Regions from separate parts of the Paenibacillus sp. FSL F4-0087 genome, predicted to be linked through region 4. Evidence: riboswitches for the same ligand, from Rfam matches in the RefSeq annotation. Region 4 holds a riboswitch; each other region holds the start of a gene.
What was found. Region 4 has a riboswitch for thiamine pyrophosphate ahead of MHB84_RS08690 (ABC transporter ATP-binding protein). Riboswitches for the same ligand answer to the same signal wherever they lie in the genome.

Region 1 (5,170 bases), 490 kb from region 4:
TATGCGGATAGGCTTGTTCAAATCCGGCCAGTCCGACACTGCTCAGCCACTTCCGGGCATCTGCAAGAGCTTCTTCTCGGGGTGGTGCGTCCGCAGACACTTCACCTGCAAGCAGCACATTGTCCTCGATGGTACGCCATGGAAATAGTGCAGGCTGCTGTGGCATATAACTAATCTTGCCGCGTTGTCCGGTAACATCCTGACCATTCATCAGGATTTGGCCCTCCTGAGGTTTCAGCAGACCGCCGATGATGTGAAACAGGGTGCTTTTACCGCAGCCGGAAGGACCGACGATGGCTACGAATTCTCCTTGTCCCACGGTCAGGGACAGGCCATCCAGAACGGGCAATGTGCTGCGTCGCTCTCGGAACGAAGCATTCACGTTCAGAACTTCCAACGCTGGTGATGAATGATGTGCAGGTAAGGCCACGGTTTCATACTCAGGACTTCCGCTACTCGTTGGAGTGGTTGCACCTTCATCCGGCGCAGCAGCTACCCGCTCGTTGTGTTCGGGTGTCATCTTGTCATCACTTCCTAACCTTTATATGGTGCATATTTCAAAGTTATCGCTTTTGTGGACGCCAGCGTACGAGCAGCTTTTCCAGTAGCGCAATGAGCAGGAAGAGCAGCAGACTCAATGCCACAATAATCATGATTGCCACGAACAGGCGATCCGTCCGATAGGCTGATTTTTGCAGCATCATATAATAGCCGATGCCCTTATCTGCACCGATCCATTCGGCGATAATCGCACCCATGACGCTGTACGTAGCGGCAATTTTAATCCCCGAGAACACCGAGGGCAATGCATGTGGAAGTTCGAGTTTCCAGAAAATTTGGCCGCGTTTTGCACCAGCCATGCGCATATAGTTCATCATGGCCGCATCGGTGCGGGTCAATCCGTCCATGGCAGCTACAGCCACCGGGAAGAAGCAGACCAGAATGATGGTAATTAGTTTGGGCAGCAGCCCAAATCCGAACCAGATCAGCAAGAGCGGAGCAAGCGCAATGGTCGGTATATTTTGACTAAGAATAAGTAATGGATAGAGTGCAGATTTCAAAAATGGAATCAGATGCAGCACCATCGCAATCAGTAATCCCACAAGTGTACCTGCTGCAAACCCAATCAATGTCAGCTGGATTGTTGCCCATGCATGCATGCCAAGTCGCTCGGCCTGGGACGCTGCTTCATGGGCGATGTCTGAAGGCGCAGGCAGCATCCATTTCTCAATATGGAACAGGGAGACAGCTCCCTGCCATATCGCTATAAAGAGAATAACCGCCACAAAGGGCGGCCATACGCTTTTCCAATAGGCATGCATTAGCGATATTTCTCCGTCAGGGTGTCCATGCTGAAGCCGCTTGGGCTATGGGCGATCTTGATCTGTGAGATGATGCTTGGGCTGCCAGCTTCCACGAGAACTTCGTGCATTTTGCGGACAACCTCGAGCAGTTCCTCCAGTTCTCCCTCCATCGTGGTATCCAGTGGATTAACCTGATATTTCAAGCCGGACTGCTGAATAACTTCAATGGCACGATCAACATAAGGATAGGAATTTTCGCCATTTGGCGTTTTGGGAATGACTTGAATGCTAAGTAGTGTGCTTGCCATGAGAGATCACGTTTCCTTTCGGGTTAAATTGCATGAGTTAAACCAGCTTTACACTTTACCACTCCGATTGCAGTACCCTCTTCCGATCACTGTTATCCCCGGATTTCTTTAATAATTTTTAACGGAGGAAATCCGGGGATAAAGGTGAGCGCTTCGCTTCTTCAGATGGGTTCTGCACTCTTCGTTCTGGTGTAAAAAAAGTTAAACTTAAACCATTTTTATTGGGGTAGAAACTCGTTTGTATACGCTTTGGATACATCTACCTGCTCATCGAGCAGTTTTTTGCTAAACATCCAATCCGTGTAGTTCTGCCATACTTCCTGCTTCTGCTCACCCCAGCGTGGTGCGTCATCCTGGTATTTCGGACTCAGCCACTTCTGGCTTGCGAGTACAAGATCCTTATCCAGATCCGGTACGGCCTTGATCAGAATGTTGGCAGCGTCTTCGGGATGTTCAATCGCGTATTGATATCCTTCGGAAGTCGCTTTCAAGAACGCTTTAACCAGCTCGGGATCGTTCTGAATCGTCTTTTCATTGGTAACGAGTACCGGTGTGTAGTAGTCCAGAGCTTCGGAATAATCTTTTACATACAGCATGTCGATCGGTTCGCCGCGCAGTTCGGCTTCGATGCCCGTCCATGCGTAGAAAATCCAGGCAAAGTCGATATCGCGTTTCACAGCGGTGAAGAAGTCTGCATCGCCCATGCTAATATTTTTTACTTTGGATACATCGGCACCTTCGCCTTCCATAATGGACTGCATTACAGCTTCTTCCACCGGGGAGCCCCAGCCACCATAGGTTTTGCCTTCAAAATCTTTGGGAGATTTGATGTTCCGATCCACCGGAGCGGCAAATCCGGACGTGTTATGCTGAATGACTGCAGCGATGGACACGAGCGGTACCCCCTGTGTGCGGGCCTGGGTTACACTCTCCTGATAACTTACGCCAAAAGGCACTTCGTTCGAAGCCACCATCGTATCCGCGCCTCCGGCACCTGGCTGTACAATCTCGACATTTAAGCCTTCGGCTTTGTAAAAACCTTGATCTACAGCCGCATACAGGCCGGTATGATTCGTATTTGGTGTCCAGTCCAGCACCACTTTAATGTCCTTGAGGGCTGCGTTGTCACCTTCATTGCTGTTTTCGGTGTTGCTGCTGCCATTTTCTCCTGAAGGTGCAGCTTCTTTGCCGCCACATGCGGCCACAGCCACTAGTAGTACGCACAAGAGCATTAGGCCCATCATTTTACGCCATCTCATCTTCATTTCTCTCCTTCATGTTGTCCGGCCAGTGGCGCGGGGTACTCCTTGGCTTCATATCCAAGCTTCTTGCATAAATCGACAGATTTATACCAGCTATGATCCGGATGACGTCACTTTTTTTAGCTCTCTGGCTATATAAAAGAACATTAAAAAAAGCGCCCCGTTAATCCGGGACGCGTGCAGGCGTTAGAGATGTGGCACTCAGCAAAGAGGCTGGGCCAATTCGATATACTCCGATTCCTACGCTGGCATGATCCAGATCAGGTCTAAGGGTCAGTATCTTGGTGGGATACACTCTCAGCCGGCCTATTCCGACTCCCCTGGGAAACTATGAAGTTACGGGCATTACTAGGTGTAATTATAGGCCAGAGGCCCATGCATGTCCAGTCAGGAACTGGATAGGGGCACGTATGAATGAATCAAAGAGGCCATTATACATGCGTATAACGGCCTCTCTAGATGTTTGGTTTTTAACAATTATCGTGGCGAATCATATAAGGAAATCTGACTGAGTGCAAAAGCATCGGATTTCGGGTCATAGCCTACCTGTTTCTGAGTGGTTTCCAGATTTAATCGTTTAAATCGATTATTCGAGATCCCATGCAGTATGGTGAAGGGCTCCAGATCTGTAGCTGTAATGGTTTTGAACATCAAATCACACAAGTCAGCCGGACTAATATACGCGCTCATATCCCTTGCCTCCAGCGCGGGTCCATCTGGTTGAAAATCATCATATGCACCTATACGTACTGCTACACTTTGTAAACCTTCGGTATACGCAAAATAGGAAGCGAGCGATTCACCAAAACATTTGCTAACTCCGTACAAATTCCGTGGGCGTGTCGGCATGTCCGGATAGACTTGAGCATCAATAGGATACCCCTCGATCGTCTGTGCACTGCTTGCCAGAATGACTCTCCGCACACCTTGGTCCTTAGCTGCACGGAATACATTAAATGTACCCTTGATATTAATATCCAACAACGATTCATAGAATCCGGCATGCGGGGAAGGATCTCCCGCCAGATGAACAACCACATCTATGCCTTCGCAAGCGTGCTGACAGGCTTCGGGATCTGTCACATCCAGTGTCATGATCTCATGGCTTGTCCCTTGATACGTATGTAGTCTGTTGATATTCAAATCCGTTAGTCGAAGGTGAAATGCTTCTGACAAGTGTTGGGACAAGTCACGTCCAATTTTTCCGGCTGCGCCGGTAATTAAAATGTTCATAAATCAGCTCCAATTCTTAGCGCTGGAAGAACTCAATCCATTCCTTTTCAGGTCCATAGATGAAGAAATAACGGTAACCGTTAGGCAGTGTAATCATCTCTCCATCAATAAATTCGGCCTCAGTTGCCTTAATGCGGTTGTACTCAGAATCAAGGTCATCGACATGGATGGCAAAATGGTGCACCGTACCTTCGGAAGGCAGCTTGTCGCTGTATCCCTGAATCAACTCAATCTCGGTCTCATCGCTTCCGTTGAAGCCGAGAAAGGCGAGCTGAATGACACCGTTGGTATGGGTTACCCGGTCTTTCAATTCAAGACCAACAATCTCCGTATAGAAACGCAGCGTGGTCTCCAGATCACGAACGGCAATGCCGACGTGGTCAATGCGCTTTTGAAAACTCATAATCAAAATCCTCCTTTATATTTAACGATTTTTTTCTACCATTTTAAGGGATATCATAGGGCTGTACTACGAGGTTGTCAAATAAGATTTTAATTTGGAAAAATTATAATTGTTCACAGAATGTTCACTTATGAGGAGGGGGTCATTATCTCTATAATTACGAAGGTAAACAGAGAGGATGAGAGATTTGCCAACAACGAAGAAAGAACAGATTATTTTTGGAATGATGATGTGCACAGGGATGGTCGTCGTCATGATGACTTTCAATTTATGGCACAATGGGTTATTGAGCAAGATGTCCGCGCTAGATATACTGCTTCAATTCATATTGTGTTTTATCATTGCGTTCCTGGTGGAGTCCTTCATTGTTGGACCTGTAGCGAGAAAAATTGCATTTTCCTTACCTTTTGACAAATCCAATAAAATTTTGGGCGTGCTCGCTATGTCATTTTTCATGGTCATTGGAATGGTTCTGATCATGTCCTTGTACGGAATGATTTCCGCTTACCTTGCGAATCAGTTAAGTGGAGCATCCGTACTAAATACGTATCTTCATACGATTGCTCGTAATTTCAGCCTGGCGCTTCCTTACCAAATCATTATTCTGGGACCACTCGTTCGATATGTATTTGGTAAATTCATTAAGGATAAAGGGAGTGT
Region 2 (5,170 bases), 3.6 Mb from region 4:
ATTCAGCCCAGATTAAAGCAAAGCTGTTTCCTTCGTCTGGTGTGCTGGCTTTAGACGATCCTGGGCGCAGATATACACTGGCAATGGGGGACTTCTTCACAGTAACCGTCAAAAACACCAATCGCACACCTGCCATGCTGATTCGTGAGTGGTTAAACGGGTCTGCGCAAGCTGCAGCTGTGTTTACCACATATGGGGGTATGGTGCTTAATGAAGATTACTGATCTTTCTATTGTGTTTGTACTTATCTTTTTACCTATATTCTGGGTTATTTCTCACAATACAGACAATGCCCAGGAGGCTCAATATTTAAGCAATCGATATAAGATGGCACTTCAGACTGCTGTACTGGATGCAGGGGCCGTGATGCATCAAAATGAGAAGCAAAATGACGAAGCAGGGTATGATTCGACCAAATTTGTAAAAGCGGATAAAGAGCTTGCCTTGACTACATTTACCCAAACAATGGCGCTAAATATGGGGATCCAGGATGATCCTGCTGCTATACGGGCCATGTTTAATTACATTCCAGCAATGGTCGTGCTGGATTATGATGGTTACTACATTTTGGCGAATGAAAATGAGATGACTGGTGATCTTGAAGATTCAATCCGGCAAGTTTGGAGTCCAAAAAAGCCCTATACATATTCTGATTCAAATGGTAACAGTATTAACTTCACACTTGATGGGTATGTGTATGCCTATGATGCAGGCTTGGGCATGTGGGTTGAAGGTTTCCAGAAAGAACTCGCCTCCAGTACACAAATCCCTCTGCTTCAAAATGCCGAGACGTTTGAGCAGATCAGACGAAGTCGTATCGTGACAAGTGTGCAGGAAGATTTGGCAGATGTTATTAACCGGCATAATGAGTTTGCAAGAAGGAATGGTGTTTCCTATACCTTTACCATGCCTTTGATTTCTCAGGAAGACTGGTACAATTCGATTAATGACACGGGGCTTATGGCTTTTATTCAGGGAATACCTGTAGGTAACCAAAAGATTAACAATTATGCCATTGGTGGTGGCAGACTGGTGAAGAAAACAGCGATCGTTGGCGGAGTGGATCCGGTGAGTGGAATTAAATACTACTATCCTTCCACATGTAACAATGGCTACAGAGCAGAAGAAGTGTTTACAAATGCTAAACAAGCGGCAGCGCAAGGTTATTTTGAGTATAACTGTTCCATAAAATAAAGGCAGTTTGTTTGTAATATAAAAGCGAGGTTGCGTGAGATGTTTACATTACTTTCAGAAAAGGCGACACCTGTGCTAAAATAGGGTTTCGGAACGATAGTAATGTCCAATAGATAGGAGCAACCTCATCTTATGAGTTTATTGTCAGTAGAGAACGTGAGTCACAATTTTGGAGACCGCACGTTATTTAAAAATGTATCTTTTCGTTTACTTGCTGGAGAGCGTGTTGGCCTTGTTGGTGCAAATGGTGTAGGCAAGTCCACACTGATGAACATCCTTACCGGGAAATTGTTAAAGGACGAAGGGAAGGTTGAATGGACCCCCAAAGTTCGTTATGGATATCTGGATCAGCATACCAAGCTCACGCCTGGAAAAACGATTCGTGATGTGCTTAAGGATGCGTTCCTGCCCTTGCTTGAGTTGGAAAAGGAAATGATGTCCATCACGGATCAGATGGCAGACGCCGATCCGGACAAGCTCGAATTGTTGCTGGAAGAAATGGGTGACATTCAGGAGCAATTGGAGCAAGGTGATTTTTATCTGATTGATGTGAAAGTGGAAGAGATGGCAAATGGACTGGGCTTGTCCGCCATTGGGCTGGATCGTGACGTGGCCGCGCTTAGTGGTGGTCAACGTACGAAGGTATTGCTTGCCAAGCTCTTACTGGAGAAACCAACTGCACTTCTGCTAGATGAGCCGACGAACTATCTTGATGTGGAACACATCGAATGGCTGACGCGTTACCTGAAGGATTACCCGTATGCGTTTATTCTGATTTCGCATGATACGGAGTTTATGAATGAGGTCGTTAATGTTATTTATCATCTGGAATTTGCCAAGTTGACGCGTTATGCAGCGAACTATAACAAATTCCTTGAAATGGCCGACATGAATAAGGCGCAGCATATTGATGCTTATGAGAAACAGCAGGAGTTTATCAAGAAGCAGGAAGATTTCATTCAGCGGAACAAAGCCCGCGCTTCTACTTCCGGTCGTGCCAAGAGCCGTGAGAAGCAGCTCGGCAAGATTGAACGGATTGATCGTCCAGACGAAGCAGCTAAACCCACATTCAAATTCAAGGATGCCCGGGCGAGTAGTAAAACCGTCTTTGAGGGTATTGATTTTGAAATTGGATATTCATATGCATTATTGCCTAAAATGACGATGACGATTGAGCGTGGCGAGAAAATTGCCATTGTTGGATGTAACGGTGTAGGTAAATCCACATTGCTCAAGACTATTCTGGGGAAAATCCCACCTATCAGCGGTAAGACTTTCTTGGGTGATTATCTGGAAACAGCCTATTTCGAACAGGAAGTACGTGCAGGTAATATTACTCCAATCGAAGATGTGTGGAACGAATTTTCTCATCTGACACAGAATGAAGTCCGGGGGCATCTCGCACGTTGTGGATTGAAAAATGAGCATATCACCCGCCCGCTTAACGCGCTTAGTGGTGGTGAACAAGCCAAAGTTCGTCTCTGTAAACTTCTGATGCGTGAAAGTAACTGGATTTTGTTCGATGAGCCTACAAACCATTTGGATGTAACGGCTAAAGCAGAGTTGAAACGTGCCTTGCAAGAATTCAAGGGTACCGTACTGCTCGTATCCCATGAACCTGATTTTTATGAAGGTTGGGTTACCAAAACGTGGGATGTTGAAGCTTGGTCCGAAAAACAATAACGTAATAAATGGAAATGTACGGTGACAAAAAAAGGTGTCTATGGTAACATAGGCTACAGCTTCATATGAACACTAGGGGGGCCGCACGATGCGGCTGAGATGGAAGAATGCGATTCCGGACCCTTCGTACCTGATCTGGATCATACCAGCGTAGGGAAGTGGCGCGTTTCAACTAATGACAAAGAGCTTTATCGATGACTTTGCGATATTGCCTGCAAGATAAATCATGCAACTCTATGTAACAGCGTTGCGACTATGGATGATTTCTATAGTTGTTATGCGTTATGTATAAAGTAATTGCATTGAACAGTCATTCAGTTGATCCATGAATTCTAAATTCGTGGCCACTCCCTACGGGAGTGGCTTTTTTTGTTTTGTATTAGCTTAAATCATGCAAAAGGAGGGCGAACGGGACGGCAATCTTCCACGAACATGTAACTACAAGATCATTCGAACTGCATGTGGTTTCACCAGATACAGGAGACATGGACTCTTTTCTGAATATTGCTAAGGATATATGGCGGTGGGTCGATTATATCCACATTCGGGAAAAAAAGCTTCCTCTTGAGCAACAGATGTATTGGGCGAAAAGTCTAAAAACAGAAGGTGTTCCATCTAGCCGAATCATTATAAATGGCTCAGATCAGCTGTACCAACATACGTCGCTTGGTGGTGTGCATTGGGGTCAATCAGTTATTCGCAGTTACGATAAGGATGAGTTAAAGAGAGACGATCGGCTCCGCGTAGGCATATCGGTTCATTCTCTGGAAGAAGCAAAAATTGCTGAAGAACGTGGAGCGGATTATCTTTTTTATGGGCACGTCTATGCTTCAAATAGTAAACCTAATTGCGAATCAAGAGGGCTTAGTTCGTTGGCTGAGGTATGCTCCAATGTTTCAATTCCGGTGATCGCGATTGGCGGGATTAGTCCTGAGAAAATTGCTGCCATTCGAACTGCTGGTGCCAGAGGAGCAGCTGTGATTTCAACGATTTGGTCGAACGATGAGCCGAAACTGGCCGCGGCTTCATTGCGACAGGCGATCGAGGATTCAGAGAGGTATGTTGAACCAGGGAGATGAGACCATGAGAGAGGAAGCAAGAAGTCGAAGCAGGAATCGTTCAGGCTATCATCCAGGAATAGTATCGGGAAGTAAAGTTGGAGCGGAAGTTCGAGGCAAGCTTCATGCAGAAACCATTATTGTAGGCGGAGGAGTTATCGGTTGTGCCATTGCATGTGAACTTGCTAGCCGAGGTCATGATGTTCTTCTGGTTGAGCGGGCGCGGATTGCTGGAGGAACTTCCTGTGCAGCTGCCGGGATGCTAGCTGCTGACAGTGAGGAATTCACTCATGCTGTAATGGCGAAGCTTGCACAGAAGAGCAGAGCTTTGCTTCATGAGCAGAAGGAACGAATCAGTTCGCTTAGCGGAGTGGAGATGGGGCTGCAACAGCATGGTTTTATTACTCCTTTTCGTTCATACAGTGAGGTCAGCAGTTACAAAAATAATCGATCGTCTACCTTATCTACAGAACATATTTGGTGGGATCGAGTCGCTGTCCAACAGGAAGCTTCATGGTTAAACAGGGATACGTATGGTGCATATTACAGACCTTCCGAGAGCGAGGTTCTTCCCGTCAATCTAACACAAGCTTATATCAGATCAGCTCAAGCCATGGGTGCGAGGGTGATGGAAGGTGTACAGGATGTCCGTTTGTATACGGATATGAACGGTGTGCAAGGGGTTGAGACTTCAATAGGAACGATGACATCGAGAAATGTCATTATTGCTACAGGGTTACATGGTGAAGAATTGATGAGACAAGTGGGTCTGAAATCGCCTGTTTTGCCTGTGAAAGGGGAGATTGCAGCGGTGCAGTTTTCACCCCATCATGTCGGTTACAGACCTGACAAAACGGTGTATGCAGAGGATATATATATTGTTCCCAAAGCCAATGGAGAAGTATGGCTCGGTGCAACAAGCCTTCCAGGAAGAACAGACATGAAAGTTTCGGTCCAAGGTATTCAGAAGTTGCTTACAGCTGCGACAAATTGGGTTCCTGGCATGAAGGAAGCGCATTTTATCCGAGCGTGGGCTGGTGTTCGTCCCTCGACTCCGGATGGATTGCCGTATGTAGGGGCTTGTGAAAGTGTTCCGGGTTTATTCGCTGCTTTTGGACATTATCGTAACGGAATATTGCTTAGTGCAATTACAGCCAGCCTCATGGCTGACTTGATTTGTGGCAAAACCTCGGAAGAACTTGGGATTCAAGCTCTTAGTCCAGAACGTTTGAACA
Region 3 (5,170 bases), 240 kb from region 4:
AGAGCAGAAAAAATACAACGGAGAGCAACAACGCCACGACAATATGTTTGAACCGGATCAGCCTCGGTGATAACGAAGAAGGCAGATCTGACACTTTCGTTTGCAGCGGGGCTTCGCTCTGGGATGTCGGATACATGATTGCCCCTCCTTTAAAAATCAAATGAAGATAACAACGAGACGAACAGAGCGGATAAATGATTTTTCTGACTACTTATGAAGCAAAATCTTAATTTAATATATCTTTATCGTATGTTCCAATATAGTCAAAGTCAATTGATTGAGGCCATTTGTTACGCAATTGTTATATAGTTCTGAAGATATATGGGTAACATTTCCTTAGGGTGCAAAATGCAGGGGATTCTAATTTATAAAAAGAAAATATTTACAAATATCCCTATTCCAAATGGCGCTTTTTGGTTTACAGATGAGACCGTTTCTCATATAATTTATGTAACCAAGTTTCATGTGATGAAACATGAGGAGGGCAACTTGCCATGGAAGACCGAAAGTTAACCGTCCGGGCTGTAGAACGGGCGCTGGATATATTATTGTGTTTTACAACCCGCAGTGATCTGGGACTCACGGAAATTGCCAGCCAGATCGGTCTGCACAAAAGTACAGTCCATCGTCTGATGGCTACTTTGGAGGACAAAGGGTTCGTAATCCGGGATGCTGCAACTGAGAAGTATCGACTCGGCATACGCATCTGGGAACTGTCTGCCCATATGTCTCGCAGCGATGATCCTGCCATTTTGCTCCTTCCTGCGATGGAGCGGCTCAGAGATCGACTGGGCGAAACCGTGAGTTTATATCTGCGTGATGGCAGTGAGCGGATTCGAATTCAAGCCGTGCAGAGTGATCAGGCGATTCGTCGTGTAGCTCCGGTGGGCGTCAGACTTCCGTTATCTGTGGGAGCATCCAGCAAAGTGCTGATGGCTTTTGCCACCGAAGAGGACCGCGAAGATCTGATGAATGGACCGGAATGGCCAGTATTTATCGATCCCAAAGTATATTTGGCACAGATGAAAGACATTCTGGAATACGGCTACGCAACAAGTTATGAGGAACGTGAACCGGGAGCCGCAGCAGTATCTGTACCCATAATGGATCGGAAAGGCAACATCGCTGCTGCCCTGTCGGTATCCGGGCCTGTTAGCCGTCTCTCGCAAGAAACGTTGCATGAATACGCACCTGTGTTGAAGGAAGCTGCTACGCAGATGGGGCTTATGCTATCCTGATCTTATTTTCTGGAATTTAAAGGTTGTTTTTATGATTCGGTTGCGCTACTCTGTAATGGATGGCCCAACAGGGTCAGCATAATTGAATATGAATCTGCGGCCTAGATGCTGCAACTTGTTAACGTTACTGGGGGAGTCCGAATTGTCCGGACTGAGACGGAATCGCATGAGATTCCGGACCCTTTGCACCTGATCTGGATCATACCAGCGTAGGGAAGTAATCGGCGATACGATCACGAACACCATATAATTTAACCTATAGATAGGCTCCACTAAGGAGTCTCTATAAGGTGTGTTATTGGTGATGGAGATAAGCCGGTTCCCTTGGGAACCGGCTTTTTTTATACAGTAAACAGGCGAAAGCTGGTGTCAGAGCTGCTTTTGGATAAAGAGCTGGGAGCATTGGCGAGCATTGGGTTCCGATATCTTTTGCCTCGTATGTCTGTATTACTTGAATTGTATGTCTCTATTTTGTGTTGTAGGGTCGCTCTTTCTTTTTCTATGTTGTGGATGGTTTGGAGCCGTGTGCAAGTATTTCAATCCAGGCAAACACTAATGAGGAGGAGACAAGAGCGATGAGTACAGGAAACCGAACGATGGGACAGGACAAGCAGGATCAGCAGTTGGCAAAGGGAAAAGGTACGGCAGGACGGGTTCAGCCCTTCCCGGGCAGCCGCAAAGTTTACATTCATGGCTCACGACCGGACATTGCAGTACCGGAGCGTGAAATTGCCCTTCATGACACCAATACTCCTCAAGGAGTGGAGTATAACGAACCGCTGCGTGTCTACGATACGAGCGGACCGATGACCGATCCCGGATTTCATGCCGATATCCGGGCAGGGCTGCCAGTGCTGCGTACCCGCTGGATTACGGAGCGTGAAGATGTTGAAGCCTACCAGGGACGAACGGTAAAACCGGAGGATAACGGATTGAAACCAGGAGGGAAGCGAACTGGAGCCGAGAAGTATCCAGGCTTGCGTGGTAAACCATTGCGGGCAAAGGCAGGGCGCTGCGTGACCCAGATGCATTATGCACGGCAGGGACTGATCACGCCGGAGATGGAGTTCGCCGCCATTCGTGAGGGTGTGGAACCGGAATTTGTACGGCAGGAGCTGGCGAGTGGCAGGGCCATCCTACCGTCGAACATTAATCACCCGGAGAGTGAGCCAATGCTGATCGGGCGTCATTTTCATGTGAAGATCAATGCGAACATCGGAAACTCTGCGGTATCCTCCTCCATCGAGGAAGAGGTGGAGAAGATGACTTGGGCCGTACGCTGGGGATCGGATACGGTGATGGATCTTTCCACAGGCAAGGACATTCATACGACCCGCGAATGGATTATCCGCAATTCACCTGTACCGATTGGAACAGTACCGCTCTATCAGGCGCTGGAGAAGGTCAATGGAGAAGCTGAAGCACTGACCTGGGAGTTGTATCGTGACACGCTCATTGAGCAGGCAGAGCAGGGTGTGGACTACTTTACGATCCATGCAGGCGTGCTGCTGCGTTATATTCCGATGACCGCCAAACGTATGACAGGCATTGTGTCACGGGGCGGGTCCATCATGGCAGCATGGTGCCTTGCACATCATCAGGAGAATTTTTTGTATACCCATTTTGAAGAAATCTGCGAGATTATGAAAAAGTATGACGTGGCGTTCTCGCTCGGAGACGGACTTCGCCCAGGAAGCATCTACGATGCCAATGATGAAGCTCAGATGGCTGAACTGGTTACGCTTGGAGAACTAACACAAATCGCCTGGAAGTATGATGTGCAGGTGATGATTGAAGGTCCAGGGCATGTGCCGATGCACAAGATCAAGGAGAATGTCGATCTGCAAATGGAGATATGTAAAGAGGCGCCGTTCTATACGCTGGGACCGCTGACGACCGATATTGCACCAGGATATGACCATATTACCTCGGCAATTGGAGCAGCGATGATCGGTTGGTTTGGTACCTCCATGCTCTGTTATGTTACGCCAAAAGAACATCTGGGCCTGCCCAATAAGGATGATGTGCGGGAAGGTGTTATCGCCTACAAGATCGCTGCTCATGCCGCTGATCTGGCGAAAGGTCACCCGCGTGCCCAGCGGCGGGACGATGCGCTGTCCAAAGCACGCTTTGAGTTCCGCTGGCGCGATCAGTTCAACCTTTCGCTGGATCCGGAACGTGCGCTATCCTACCACGATGAGACGTTGCCGGCGGAAGGGGCCAAGGAAGCCCATTTCTGCTCCATGTGTGGGCCGAAATTTTGCAGCATGCGCATTACGCAGGATATTCGTGCTTTTGCCGCAGACAAAGGTTTGTCCGAAAATGAGGCCGTGGCAGCGGGTATGCAGGAAAAGGCTGAGGAATACCGGACACGCTCTTAGGCGTCGTTACAGCGTAATCTGGGCAGCCTGACATGGCGAAAAGCTGTTCTTCTCCGTGATTGAGGAGAAGAGCGGCCTCTTACTTGGTATGTGTTGCAAACACTTAACTTTGAAGCACAAGGATAGCGACACAACATATTTTATCAGTTATAGGTTGATTGTCTGCCAGATGTTTAATAAAATGAATATAAGTGAAAAACAAATAAGAGTAGCCAGGCCAATGGCTACTCTTGCACAGCATTTGCGGTGGGTATTCCTCCAAGTGCAGCATAGTTCGGACGAAGTGACCCGTCAGGCCGTCAACCTGTGGCGGGTCACTTCTTTTTACGGTCGATGTATGTCAGGAGCGCAATAATTAACATTGCGAACACGATTACGTCGTTGAAAGAGAAGTTCATAGAATCACCTCCCACCGGAGGCAACCTATTTCCCACCACAAATTGGCTGTACAAAATGATTATACCATTCGGAAGTCTCTCATTCGAGAGTCTTTTTATTTTGCTTCATGAGTTCAACACCTAATGTTTGGCCAAGCTCAACTTCTTCTCCAAATACGATGCAAGCCTTGCCAGCGGGCTATAGATCAACAAGCCTGTGTCTGTTGTGACCCGTACTGCTGCGGGAGCCATCGACAGTTGAGCTGCGACTACCGTGTTATCCGGGAACTGCTCAGCAAGTTGTTGTAACCCGGTGCTCACTGCTGCAAGATAACCTTCCTTATCGCCTCGCATAATTAACTCGAATGTGCCCGGGATCAGTACTGCTTCAGTCTTTATGGTCACGGCCTCGTGTCGCTGCTCATCTTCATCATCTTGCTGCAAAGCTTGATTCACCCGCGCCATCGTTCCTTCAATCGTTGCAGGGTTAGTAAACGCTAGAATGTACTCGTCAGGATTCTGCTGCATTTCCTGAAGTAAGGGATCATCAATACCAACCACGGGTACGGGAACATGTTGTACCTCCTGCTCAAGTACGGCTGCAAACAGGGTACAGGTGACAAGGATGGCGTCGGCATGACAATGTGCGATCCATTGCAGCGTTTGTGATACTTTCTCATGTATAACTGCTTCGGTGAAATCAGCATCATGTTTGAGGCGATCCAGCCCCGGATCGACATAATGTACAAGTTCAACCTCATGAGGAGCGAGCGCTTCTTCAATCAGTGAAATGTTGGAATAGTGAGCGTGAAAACAGCCAATGGTCATCATCATACTTGCCCCCTGAAATGGATTATGTCTCATATAATTTCCGCAGATATTTAACCCATTATAGGGATGTGACAATAGACTGTACATATTTAAAATACGGAGGTAGCAACATTTATCGTGAAAACGCGAATAACCGTTCATCCACAACTTCGCAGAGGAACGGTGCAAACCACGTAAGCGATTCTCAATTCGCACGTCATTTCATTTATCGCATAGAAGGGGCAGCATTCTTTTTAGCCATTTTTTGTTGCAAAATTTCATGAAAGGATAGACCTTGAGTGTTCTCATTCTCCTTTTTGGGAGCAGTGGTCGCCGTGTTGCGCGGATATTGATGGTGGTACGG
Region 4 (5,170 bases):
CAGCAATAGCTGTAATTATAGTCATGCCGTACACACCAAGCTCCTGAAAGGTCTTCAGATCAGCTTGAATTCCGGCGCCGCCACCATTATCGGAACCAGCAATCGTCAAAGCCTGCGCAATACTCATTACGCACCTCCATCAAACTGGCGAACCTGTGCCCGCTCTGCGAGAACGTCAGGTGTCACTTGGGCCAGTTGATTCAGCAATTCGATCTGGAAGCTGCCCGGTCCAAGGTCAGCGGTGCGTTCCGCCGCAATCTCTGCTGCAACGCCATAGAAAGCGAGTGCCTCCACAACACTGTTCAGCAAGTCTTCTCCCGGTTTAGCAATGGCTGCAAAAGCACCAATTACCGAGCTGAGCAAGCAGCCTGCACCAGTCACTTGGGTAAGCAAGGCATGTCCATTACTCGTCAGAAACGTCGTTTGTCCATCCGTAATGACATCCTCGCGTCCGGTAATGACGACCACACAGCCGAGTTTTAGTGCTGCCCGTTTCGCTATTCCGATTCGATCTCCTTCGCCTTGACCTGCATCCACACCTTTGATGCTCCAACGCTCACCGATGACATTGGCGACTTCTGCCACATTGCCCCGCAACACCGTGAGGCGAAGCTCACGAACGAGCATCTGAACGGTTTCCGTACGATAGGCGGTTGCGCCAGCTCCAACCGGATCGAGCACAACAGGTACGTTATTTGAATTAGCTGATCGACCAGCCAAACGGATCGCCTCAACCACCTTTTCGTCCAGTGTGCCAATGTTCAGTACAACTGCTCCTGACATCTTGGCAACATCAGCAACTTCTTCATGCGCATAAGCCATAAAGGGAGATGCACCTAGTGCGAGCAAACCGTTGGCCGTAAACGGAGCGACGACAATATTCGTAATGTTATGAACAAGCGGATTTTGCGTACGAACACGTTCCAGATAAGACATATAAGTTCCTCCTTATAAATAAGTAATTTGATCAATAAAAGCAGGGAAGGTTGCCATTATAATCAGTTGTTAGTTCTGCAACGTTGCTGGTTTCCAATTAATGACGGGTGTTAAACGTTATTCCCGGATAGCTGCAAAGTCCATATAGAAAATTCCTAATAGAAGGCCCTCATCCTCGTTAAAGATTCTATTCGTCCAAATGTAATCCCGAAACTACTCTTGTGGGCGACATCTTCCTTACTCACCCTGCAAGTTGATAAAAGCATCCTCAGCCTTTACGGAATCCGGAATCAGTTCACTTTGAACCAACCATGCACGTACATTTTCCCAAGAAGAGGCGTCCTGCCTGCCAAACGGCTGACCTTCTTCATTCATCAGTGGCAGTAAAATATTCAGACTTTTGGTTTCGATCTCCGGGTCAAGAGGAGACGTTTCGTTCTCATGTGCGAGCAGAATGTTCAGCGCGTCCTCGGGGTGCTCTGTTACATATTTCTGTCCTTCCTGTATCGCTTTGATGAAGCGGGTAAGCTGATCCTTTTTCGCTTCAATGCCCGCATCACTTGCAGTGAGGACCAGTTCATAATAATCAGGTACGCCGTAATCGACGGGATTGATCGATTTCATGGCATGACCTTCCTTTTCCAGAATCAATTGTTCATGGTTAATAAAACCACCCATAATGGCATCTGCCTGTCCGGAGGCCAGGGAAGGAATCAGGTCAAATCCTACATCGACCAGATTCATCTTGTCGGCATTACCGCCATCTTGGCTGATCATGGTACGCACCATCGCTTCATACAGAGGGATTGAGGAATAGCCAACCGTCAGCGTTTCAAGATCTTTTGGCGATTTCACTTTACCGTTGAGTTCGGTCAACAGATGCACGAGCGGATGACGAACGACCGCAGCAATTGAACGTACAGGAATGTTCTCCCCACGCGCGAGCAAAATTTGCGGCTGGTAGCTTAGTGCCAAATCGATTTTCCCGGCGGCAACAAGTTTGAGGGCATCATTCGTATCAGCAGGCATCTGGATTTCCACGTCCAGACCTTGATCCGCGAAGTAACCTTTTTCCTGAGCAACATAGATGAAGGAATGTACTGCATTTGGGTACCAATCGAGCATGATGGACAGCTTCTCTTTGGGTTCCGATGGCGTTTCTATCGCAGATGAGTCTGTATCGTTTGCATTGGAAGTTGAGCCTGTGGAGGGCGTATTGATGCCCGTTTTACCGCATCCGCTGATGATCAGCAACAGAGACATGAGCAGAATGGGGAGCAGGGAATAGATATGCTTTTTATTCATAACGTAAAGTTCCTCGTTTCTTTTGTTTTTTTGTTTTGAAATCCGAAAGTTATCCAGCTTTTCTTCTACCTGCATGACGTGGTGTACCAAATCTTCTCTCCATCCATGCAATGAGTACAAACAGGGCGATACCAAGTAGGGATAATAGCATAATGGCGGCGAACATCGCATCCGTGTTCATATTGCTCGACATTCTGCGGCTGAAGTAGCCAAGCCCCTTACTTCCACCGAGCCATTCACCGATCGTTGCACCGACCACACAATACACCACAGACATTTTCAGTCCCGAAAAGAAGGAGGGAAGGGCAAGTGGAATCTGGAGTTTGCGAAAAATATCCCACTTGGTGGCCCCCATCGTCAGCAGCAGTTCACGCTGCTCCGGATCACCCTTGCGCAGGCCATCGTAGGTGCTCACTACAATCGGGAAAAATGCGATCAGGAACACCACCGCCACTTTACTCCACAGCGTGTAGCCAAACCACAGGATGAAGACGGGGGACAGGGCAATCAGCGGAATCGTCTGACTGATCACGATGAAGGGATATAACGCTTTTTCAATCGACCGATTCATATGCATACCCGTTGCAAGTGCAGTCCCGGCACCAATGGACAAGCCAAAACCAACGACAACCTCTATCAAGGTGGCGGGCAGATGTGTAGCCAGCAGAAGGTGGTGATGTTCATACAGCGAACGGACAATCGCCGTCGGGGCTGGAATGATGAAGGAAGGCACCCATCCCATACACACAATCCACTCCCAGAGAGCAAGCAGCAAGATCATGAGCAAAAGAAACAGACCATAACGGGCAAGCCAACCTCTTACGCTATGCTTCATGCTATCTTTCAAGTTACCGTCTCGCATGCAATTGTTCCTCCAGTAGTCGTCTCATCTGAACGAGAGCCGGTTCGTAGATCATGTCTGAATGTCTTGGACGTGGCAAAGGTACCGTTAGATCCTGCAGCTGTTGGCCTTGGCCCACCGGAGTTAACAGGATAATCCGATCACTGAGCAGCAGGGCTTCTTCAATGTCATGTGTGATGAACAACACGGTTTTGCTCAGGCCCTCCCAGAGCTCCAGCAGCCACCGATGCATCTCACGTTTGGTCATGGCATCGAGTGCGCCGAATGGTTCATCCAGGAGCATGAGTTGGCCACCTGTCAGCAAAGTACGAAGCAGCGCGACACGCTGGCGCATGCCACCTGACAGCTCGTCCGGGTAAGCATGCGCGTGACCGGATAAGCCAAATCGTTCGAGACCGGCCAGAATGTCCGCTCGAATCCTTACCTTATCCTGCCGACCTGGAGCAAGTTCAGCGGGGAGCATGCAATTCTCCATGACGGTTCTCCAGGATAATAGGAGGTCCTTTTGTGGCATGTAGGCCACCTGCCCCAGTCGCTTACCTTCTTGAACCCAAGGAATGTCAATGGTTCCGTGTGTTGGCTCAAGCAAGCCTGCCAGCAGCTTGAAAAGGGTACTTTTACCGGAGCCGCTGGAACCGATGAGCGAAACGAATTCGCCTCTGGCTACACGCATCGACACATTGGAGAGCACGGGGGAATCCCTTTTTCCCGGGAAAGCGTAGCTCATGTTGTGAATGGTTATATCGTTATCCATCTCGTTCCGTCCCCCCTTGTTATTCAAAATTCGACCTCAAACCGCGGGATCTTTAATTACACCTTCTGATCTGCCCGCAGAACGCGAAAAAGACCCACCCATTTCCGGAGAAATGAGTGGGTCTGTAAGTCAATTCACATTAAATTTCATCATCAACATGAAAAAATCCGCTTACTGAGAGGCCGCTCCACTTCCCTCCGCTGGTATGATCCAGATCAGGTTCAAAGGGTCCGAATCGTTCGATTCGTCTCAGCCGCAAGGCTCCCCTAGTGCAATGTTCAAGATATGCAGTTGTGTGTTCAGCATATATCACATGCAAGTGGAATGTAAAGAGGGCGGCTTAAAAGAAGTGTGCTTAATGTGAGTTAGGAAAGTAACCTAGGATTCTAATCGTTGGAATGTAACAGTGAATCAAGCTCACCGATCAGCCGGGCAATCTGCTCAGGTGTGCCAATCGTAATCCGAAGCCAGGTAGGCATACCGAATTCGGCACCGCCGCGAACAGAGATGCCTCTGTTCAACAATTCTTGGGTAATCGGGCCACTATCCTGCAACAGATCCACCATGATGAAATTTGTTTCGGAAGGGATGAAGGGTAAGTTCCAATGATCAAAGGACTGCATTAACGTTTCCCGTCCCTGACGATTGTAGTGCAGGCAGTGAGAAACAAATTCATGATCATCCAGGCTGGCCGAAGCAGCGGCTTGGGATGTGGCTGTTAGACTGATGGGCAGCTTGACCCGGTTAATGCCTTCAATAATACTTTCATTCCCGATGCCATATCCAATACGCAGGCCTGCCAGTCCATATATTTTGGAGAAGGTCCGCAAAATAATCAGATTATTGTACTGCTCCAGCAGCTTAACCGTATCAGGATAATCTTCACTTTCCGCGAATTCATAATACGCTTCGTCCAGGACAACCACGACATGGGAGGGAACATGTTCGAGTAAACCAAGCAGGGCATCTGCCGTGAAAATGGTTCCGGTTGGATTATTCGGATTGCACAGCCAGATGATTCGGGTAGAAGCATTAATCCGGTGCCGGAATTGCTCCAGGTCCAGCGAATGGTTGACCAAAGGCACTTCATGAATAACCCCGCCTGCCAGCAGCGTAGCGCCCTTATACCAGTTAAAGGAGGGCACCGGAATGAGTGATTCCTCGCCGGGATTAAGATAGGCTTGGGCGGTAAGGGTTAGGAGCTCGAATGATCCACTGCCAAATACCAGTTGGGAGGTACGCACACCTAGACGTTCCGCAAGTTTGTCACGGAGCAGTTGGCTGGAACCGTCGGGGTATTGAGCCAAAAGATC

Region 1: it holds a riboswitch for thiamine pyrophosphate, as region 4 does, so the genes downstream of both, MHB84_RS10875 (ABC transporter substrate-binding protein) here and MHB84_RS08690 (ABC transporter ATP-binding protein) in region 4, are expected to answer to the same signal.
Region 2: it holds a riboswitch for thiamine pyrophosphate, as region 4 does, so the genes downstream of both, MHB84_RS25080 (thiamine phosphate synthase) here and MHB84_RS08690 (ABC transporter ATP-binding protein) in region 4, are expected to answer to the same signal.
Region 3: it holds a riboswitch for thiamine pyrophosphate, as region 4 does, so the genes downstream of both, thiC (phosphomethylpyrimidine synthase ThiC) here and MHB84_RS08690 (ABC transporter ATP-binding protein) in region 4, are expected to answer to the same signal.

The regions. Positions count from the first base shown of each region.
Region 1 covers NZ_JBBODJ010000001.1:2,334,372-2,339,541, reverse strand. Annotated here, with positions in the region: gene MHB84_RS10890 (ABC transporter ATP-binding protein) at 1-520, opposite strand, end outside; gene MHB84_RS10885 (ABC transporter permease) at 564-1,322, opposite strand; gene MHB84_RS10880 (thiamine-binding protein) at 1,322-1,612, opposite strand; gene MHB84_RS10875 (ABC transporter substrate-binding protein) at 1,831-2,871, opposite strand; TPP riboswitch at 3,094-3,206, opposite strand; gene MHB84_RS10870 (NAD-dependent epimerase/dehydratase family protein) at 3,352-4,107, opposite strand; gene MHB84_RS10865 (VOC family protein) at 4,124-4,510, opposite strand; gene MHB84_RS10860 (hypothetical protein) at 4,698-5,170, shown strand, end outside.
Region 2 covers NZ_JBBODJ010000001.1:5,440,596-5,445,765, forward strand. Annotated here, with positions in the region: gene MHB84_RS25065 (hypothetical protein) at 1-224, shown strand, start outside; gene MHB84_RS25070 (hypothetical protein) at 211-1,194, shown strand; gene MHB84_RS25075 (ABC-F family ATP-binding cassette domain-containing protein) at 1,327-2,877, shown strand; TPP riboswitch at 2,942-3,051, shown strand; gene MHB84_RS25080 (thiamine phosphate synthase) at 3,363-3,956, shown strand; gene thiO (glycine oxidase ThiO) at 3,961-5,170, shown strand, end outside.
Region 3 covers NZ_JBBODJ010000001.1:2,089,002-2,094,171, reverse strand. Annotated here, with positions in the region: gene MHB84_RS09740 (alpha/beta hydrolase) at 1-136, opposite strand, end outside; gene MHB84_RS09735 (IclR family transcriptional regulator) at 495-1,238, shown strand; TPP riboswitch at 1,358-1,471, shown strand; gene thiC (phosphomethylpyrimidine synthase ThiC) at 1,835-3,619, shown strand; gene MHB84_RS09725 (hypothetical protein) at 3,801-3,974, shown strand; gene MHB84_RS09720 (hypothetical protein) at 4,138-4,827, opposite strand; gene MHB84_RS09715 (hypothetical protein) at 5,033-5,170, opposite strand, start outside.
Region 4 covers NZ_JBBODJ010000001.1:1,844,961-1,850,130, reverse strand. Annotated here, with positions in the region: gene thiD (bifunctional hydroxymethylpyrimidine kinase/phosphomethylpyrimidine kinase) at 1-127, opposite strand, end outside; gene thiM (hydroxyethylthiazole kinase) at 127-936, opposite strand; gene MHB84_RS08700 (ABC transporter substrate-binding protein) at 1,174-2,241, opposite strand; gene MHB84_RS08695 (ABC transporter permease) at 2,291-3,103, opposite strand; gene MHB84_RS08690 (ABC transporter ATP-binding protein) at 3,090-3,857, opposite strand; TPP riboswitch at 4,033-4,135, opposite strand; gene hisC (histidinol-phosphate transaminase) at 4,244-5,170, opposite strand, start outside.